3 regions of the Enterobacter wuhouensis genome follow, and region 1 is predicted to be linked to each of the others. Evidence: predicted binding sites of a transcription regulator. Region 1 holds the regulator's gene; each other region holds the start of a gene.
What was found. The regulator PurR, encoded in region 1, represses purine synthesis genes. The targets are predictions, from matches to a motif close to CANGCAAACGTTTGCNTG.
Positions count from the first base shown of each region.

Region 2: the regulator PurR is predicted to act here: its motif matches at 1,187-1,204, upstream of purH (bifunctional phosphoribosylaminoimidazolecarboxamide formyltransferase/IMP cyclohydrolase).
Region 3: the regulator PurR is predicted to act here: its motif matches at 1,177-1,194, upstream of carA (glutamine-hydrolyzing carbamoyl-phosphate synthase small subunit).

Region 1 covers NZ_CP142124.1:2,064,829-2,067,098, forward strand. The annotation lists gene punR (DNA-binding transcriptional activator PunR) at 1-510, shown strand, start outside; gene purR (HTH-type transcriptional repressor PurR) at 529-1,554, opposite strand; gene cydH (cytochrome bd-I oxidase subunit CydH) at 1,852-1,941, shown strand; gene VPX56_RS09910 (MFS transporter) at 2,106-2,270, shown strand, end outside.
Region 2 covers NZ_CP142124.1:305,672-307,941, reverse strand. The annotation lists rRNA gene VPX56_RS01510 (16S ribosomal RNA) at 1-751, opposite strand, end outside; gene purH (bifunctional phosphoribosylaminoimidazolecarboxamide formyltransferase/IMP cyclohydrolase) at 1,312-2,270, shown strand, end outside.
Region 3 covers NZ_CP142124.1:810,668-812,937, forward strand. The annotation lists gene VPX56_RS03970 (LacI family DNA-binding transcriptional regulator) at 1-4, shown strand, start outside; gene dapB (4-hydroxy-tetrahydrodipicolinate reductase) at 137-958, shown strand; gene carA (glutamine-hydrolyzing carbamoyl-phosphate synthase small subunit) at 1,413-2,270, shown strand, end outside.

The DNA.
Region 1 (2,270 bases):
GACGCGCTGGCAGACGGCAGGGCAGAGATGGCGATTGGCGCAACGCAGGCGATCCCCGTGGGCGGACGCTATGCGTTTCGTGATATGGGCATGCTGAGCTGGAACTGCGTGGTGGCGAGCCATCATCCGCTGGCGGCGATGGAAGGGCCGCTGAGCGACGACACGCTGCGCAGCTGGCCGTCGCTGGTGCTTGAGGATACGTCGCGCTCGCTGCCGAAGCGTATTACCTGGCTGCTGGACAACCAGCGTCGCGTCGTTGCCCCTGACTGGGGATCCTCAGCAACCTGCCTTTCCGCCGGTTTGTGCGTGGGAATGGTGCCGGTTCATTTTGCGCGTCCGCGTATCGATACCGGAGAATGGGTGGCGCTTACGCTGGAGAACCCGTTCCCGGATGCGGCCTGCTGCCTGACCTGGCAGCAAAATGACGTGTCGCCCGCAATGGCCTGGCTGCTGGATTACCTGGGCGACAGCGAAACGCTTAATCGGGAGTGGTTACGGGAGCCAGCGTAGCTGGCTCCCGTAAAACGATTAACGACGGTAGTCGCGGAACGGGCCATCCGCAACGGAACGGCGCTCGATAAGGCGCGGGTGGACCTCGATGGACTGGGATTCTTCACGCTTGTTGACGATCCTGTCCATCAGCATGTTGAAGGCCGTTTCGCCCAGCGAATCTTTCGGCTGGTGGATAGTGGTCAGCGCCGGCGTAAAGAAGCGGGCGTTACGCACGTTGTCATACCCGATCACGGAAATATCCTGCGGCACGCGCAGACCCAGCTCGTCCGCCGCGCAGAGGGCACCCATTGCCATGATATCCCCACCGCAGAAGACCGCAGTCGGGCGGTGCTGCTGGGAGACAATTTGCTGCATGGCGCGATAGCCCGATTCTGGCTCAAAGTCACCCTGCACGATCCAGTTTTCCGGCACGGTGATGAGCGCTTCTTCCATGGCTTTCATAAAGCCGGCCAGACGGCCTGCGCCGGTATTTCGCTCCAGCGGGCCTGGGATCACGCCAATCTCGCGGTGGCCGCGTTCCACCAGGTAACGGCCTGCCATGTAGCCGCCTTCAAACGCGTTATCAATCACCGAGTCGGTGAAGTCGGCTCGCGCTTCGCCCCAGTCCATCACCACCATCGGAATGTGGCGGTACTCTTCCAGCATGGAAAGCACGGACTCCGGGTACTCGGAACACATGACCAGAAGGCCATCGACGCGCTTTTGCGCCATCATCGACAGATAGGCACGCTGTTTTTCAATGTTGTTCCACGCGTTCCCCAGAATGAGGGTATAGCCTTTCTGGAAGCAGTTTTTCTCAACCGCTTCGATAATCTCGGCAAAATAGGCCGCTTCGCTGCTGGTAGCCAGCAGGCCGATAGATTTGGTGTGATTCACCTTCAGGCTGCGCGCCACCGCACTCGGCGAGTAGTGCAGTTCCTTGATAGCGGCCCAGACCGCATTGCGCGTCTCTTCAGCAACAAAGCGGGTTTTGTTAATTACATGTGATACGGTTGTAGTGGAAACGTTTGCGCGTTTTGCTACGTCTTTTATTGTTGCCATTAAATGTCACTCCAGACCATATCCTAAGCTCCTGAAAAACATGAAGGTAAACGTTTGCCTTCTCTCACCCTTATTACGCAATCTGGAATTGCGACACGCCGGGAAAACGACACAGGACGTCAGGAGGGGGTCAATGGCCGGTACGCTAATAAATTTAGCGTGGAATTTTGTCCTATCTTGATGAAAAGGGGAAGAGCTAAAGTGGATATCAGTTTAAATCCTGGAAGATTTTTGACGTAAACTGTGTAAAAATGAGCAAGCTCACTTTTCGTAGGGTGATTAAAAGGAGAAAAATTGATGAGTACCGATCTTAAGTTTTCGCTGACCACCACCGTTATCGTGCTGGCTCTGATTGTTGCTGCGGGTCTGACGGCTGTACTGCACTGATTTAATCGGGGGGAGCGCTTGCTCTCTCCGAACTTGCCCCGATTGTTACTTCTCCGGCAAAAATCTTTTGCCAAAATGTTAACTTCTCATTTTTTGTGATTGATGTCATGCTTTTGACTTCTTATTCCTGTGTCGCACTCCGACACGGCATCCGGAGTTGACCCATGAAAATCAATTTTCCTCTGCTGGCCCTGGCGATTGGCGCTTTTGGGATCGGCACCACTGAATTCTCCCCTATGGGGTTACTGCCCGTTATCGCCCGGGGCGTAGACGTCTCAATCCCGGCTGCCGGTATGCTGATCAGCGCCTATGCGATCGGCGTGATGGTG
Region 2 (2,270 bases), 1.8 Mb from region 1:
TCAGTCTTTGTCCAGGGGGCCGCCTTCGCCACCGGTATTCCTCCAGATCTCTACGCATTTCACCGCTACACCTGGAATTCTACCCCCCTCTACAAGACTCTAGCCTGCCAGTTTCGAATGCAGTTCCCAGGTTGAGCCCGGGGATTTCACATCCGACTTGACAGACCGCCTGCGTGCGCTTTACGCCCAGTAATTCCGATTAACGCTTGCACCCTCCGTATTACCGCGGCTGCTGGCACGGAGTTAGCCGGTGCTTCTTCTGCGAGTAACGTCAATTGCTGAGGTTATTAACCTCAACACCTTCCTCCTCGCTGAAAGTACTTTACAACCCGAAGGCCTTCTTCATACACGCGGCATGGCTGCATCAGGCTTGCGCCCATTGTGCAATATTCCCCACTGCTGCCTCCCGTAGGAGTCTGGACCGTGTCTCAGTTCCAGTGTGGCTGGTCATCCTCTCAGACCAGCTAGGGATCGTCGCCTAGGTGAGCCGTTACCCCACCTACTAGCTAATCCCATCTGGGCACATCTGATGGCAAGAGGCCCGAAGGTCCCCCTCTTTGGTCTTGCGACGTTATGCGGTATTAGCTACCGTTTCCAGTAGTTATCCCCCTCCATCAGGCAGTTTCCCAGACATTACTCACCCGTCCGCCGCTCGTCACCCGAGAGCAAGCTCTCTGTGCTACCGCTCGACTTGCATGTGTTAGGCCTGCCGCCAGCGTTCAATCTGAGCCATGATCAAACTCTTCAATTTAAGTTTGATGCTCGTGAATTAAACTTCGTAATGAATTACGTATGTTCACTCAGAGACTTGGTATTCATTTTTCGTCCGAGGACGTTAAGAATCCATGTCACTTTGAGTGCCCACACAGATTGTCTGATAAATTGTTAAAGAGCAGTGCAACGCGGCTTTCGCTCACCGTTGCGAGGTGGCGTATATTACGCTTTCCTCTTTCAGAGTCAACCCGTTATTTCAGGATTTTTTCTCTTCAACCGACCGGGTTGTTTGTGAAGTGATTCACATGTTCCGTGTTGATGGAGGCGCATTATAGGGAGTTCTCCGCAGGCCGCAACCGCTAAATGACATAAAAATGACTGACTGCTGCATTCCACAGCAAAACCCCGCCTTATACCTTTTTACACACAGACTTATCCACAATGATGCGAAAAAGTGAAAATGTGCGAGCGTTGCGCAAACGTTTTCGTTAAAATGCTCGCGCTTAACAAGGATGCCCCGTCAGGTGTGTTAGATGAGTTTTTCGCAGGAAAATTCATCTAACGCTCTCTGTAATCGTGAAATCCAGGGGATTTACCATGCAACAACGTCGTCCAGTCCGCCGCGCTCTGCTCAGTGTTTCTGATAAAGCCGGTATCGTCGAATTCGCCCAGGCACTTTCCGCACGCGGTGTGGAGCTGCTTTCTACAGGCGGTACCGCTCGCCTGTTAGCAGATAAAGGCCTGCCGGTAACCGAAGTGTCCGATTACACCGGTTTCCCGGAAATGATGGATGGACGCGTCAAAACCCTGCACCCGAAAGTGCACGGCGGCATTCTTGGCCGTCGCGGTCAGGACGACGGTATTATGGAACAGCATGATATTGCCCCAATCGACATGGTTGTCGTTAACCTCTACCCGTTCGCCCAGACCGTTGCCCGCGAAGGCTGCTCTCTGGAAGATGCGGTTGAGAATATCGACATCGGCGGCCCGACCATGGTGCGCTCCGCGGCCAAGAACCATAAAGATGTGGCCATCGTCGTAAAGAGTAGCGATTACGAAACCATTATTACTGAGATGGATGCCAACGAAGGGTCACTGACGCTTGAAACGCGTTTCGACCTCGCCATCAAAGCCTTCGAACACACCGCCGCGTACGACAGCATGATCGCCAACTACTTCGGTAGCCTGGTGCCGGCCTACCACGGTGAAAGCAAAGATCCTTCTGGCCGCTTCCCGCGCACGCTGAACCTGAACTTCATTAAGAAGCAGGATATGCGTTACGGCGAGAACAGCCACCAGCAGGCAGCCTTCTATATAGAAGAAGAGGTAAAAGAAGCCTCTGTTGCGACCGCTCAGCAGGTTCAGGGCAAAGCGCTCTCCTATAACAACATTGCCGACACCGACGCCGCGCTGGAATGCGTGAAAGAGTTCAGCGAGCCGGCCTGCGTTATCGTCAAGCATGCGAACCCATGCGGCGTTGCGGTAAGCACCTCTGTTCTTGATGCCTACGATCGCGCCTACAAAACCGACCCGACCTCCGCATTCGGCGGCATTAT
Region 3 (2,270 bases), 1.3 Mb from region 1:
CTGACGATCATGTCTTTAACTGATATCTCTCCCTGTTTATCATTAAATTCTAATTATCGGCGTTTTCAGTGGCAGCCGCAGCGAAGGCTGGTTAATCTGAAAACGATTTACATCATTTTAACGTAAGAGAATAACTATGCATGATGCACAGATCCGCGTCGCCATTGCGGGCGCGGGTGGACGTATGGGCCGTCAGCTGATTCAGGCGGCGCTACAGATGGATGGCGTGGCGCTCGGCGCGGCGCTGGAGCGCGAAGGCTCATCGCTTCTGGGTACCGATGCGGGTGAGCTTGCGGGCGCAGGCCAGATGGGCGTAACCGTGCAAAGCAGCCTGGACGCGGTAAAAGAGGATTTTGACGTATTCATTGATTTTACGCGCCCGGAAGGCACGCTGAATCACCTGGCCTTTTGCCGTCAGCACGGCAAAGGGATGGTCATCGGCACCACCGGTTTCGATGATGCCGGTAAACAGGCCATTCAGGATGCGTCCGGTGAGATTGCCATCGTCTTCGCGGCAAACTTTAGCGTGGGCGTTAACGTGATGCTGAAGCTGCTTGAGAAGGCGGCGAAAGTCATGGGCGACTATACCGACATTGAGATCGTTGAAGCGCACCATCGTTATAAAGTTGACGCCCCATCCGGCACCGCGCTGGCGATGGGCGAAGCGATTGCTTATGCAATGGATAAAGATTTAAAAGACATTGCGGTCTATTCCCGCGAAGGCCACACCGGCGAGCGCGTCCCGGGCACCATTGGTTTTGCTACCGTTCGTGCAGGTGACATCGTCGGCGAACATACCGCGATGTTCGCCGATATTGGCGAACGCGTGGAGATCACGCATAAAGCCTCCAGCCGCATGACCTTCGCAAACGGTGCAGTACGTTCCGCGCTGTGGCTTAAAGACAAGCGTAATGGACTTTTTGATATGCGAGACGTACTCGATCTTAACAATCTGTAAGATTTATTACCCATCGTGATGTGGTTATTGCAGTCGTAATATATTGATTGCATAGGGCAATATTTTATTGCCCTTTTATTTTATCCTCTTCACTTAAAAAATAGTAAATAACGCCTAAAACTGCATTTCTTTCTCGGTTTTTGTGTTGCGGTAATGTAAATTTTGACCATCTGGTCTACTTTTTAGTGTTCTCACGCCTGGATTTTCACTAAACTTGTCGCGCAAGCGGTTTCTATAGTGATTTACCTGATCTTTTTGCCGCTTAATCTCCATTCAGGCCGTCAGTCTCGCAAAAGAATAAACAAAATATCCGTTTTGAGTTGACTTTTACCCACCAAATCCCCAGAATGCCGCCGTTTGCCAAAAATCCGCTGGCAACACATTTGCATTGATTCATGATGTGGTTATGAATTAATATGCAAATAAAGTGAGTGAATATTCTCTGGAGGGTGTTTTGATTAAGTCAGCGCTATTGGTTCTGGAAGACGGAACCCAGTTTATCGGTCGGGCCATAGGGGCAACGGGTTCGGCGGTTGGGGAAGTCGTTTTCAATACTTCAATGACCGGTTATCAAGAAATCCTCACTGATCCTTCCTATTCTCGCCAAATCGTTACTCTTACCTATCCTCATATCGGCAATGTCGGCACCAATGCGGCTGACGAAGAATCCTCTCAGGTACATGCGCAAGGCCTGGTCATTCGCGACCTGCCGCTGATTGCCAGCAACTTCCGCAATACCGAAGACCTCTCTTCCTACCTGAAGCGCCATAACATCGTGGCGATTGCCGATATCGATACCCGTAAGCTGACGCGCCTGCTGCGCGAGAAGGGTGCACAAAACGGCTGCATCATCGCGGGTGATAACCTGGATGCGGCCCTGGCGCTGGAAAAAGCGAAAGCTTTCCCGGGCCTGAACGGCATGGACCTGGCGAAAGAAGTGACCACCGCGGAAGCCTACGGCTGGACGCAGGGGAGCTGGACGCTGGAAGGCGACCTGCCGGAAGCGAAAAAAGAGAGCGAGCTGCCGTTCCACGTGGTGGCCTACGATTTCGGCGCCAAGCGCAACATCCTGCGCATGCTGGTTGACCGCGGCTGCCGCCTGACGGTGGTTCCGGCGCAAACGTCTGCTGAAGAGGTGCTGAAGATGAATCCGGACGGCATCTTCCTCTCTAACGGTCCTGGCGACCCGGCGCCGTGCGATTACGCCATCGCCGCCACCAAGTCCTTCCTGGAAACCGACATCCCGGTATTCGGCATCTGCCTCGGCCATCAGCTTCTGGCGCTGGCGAGCGGTGCGAACACCGTTAAGATG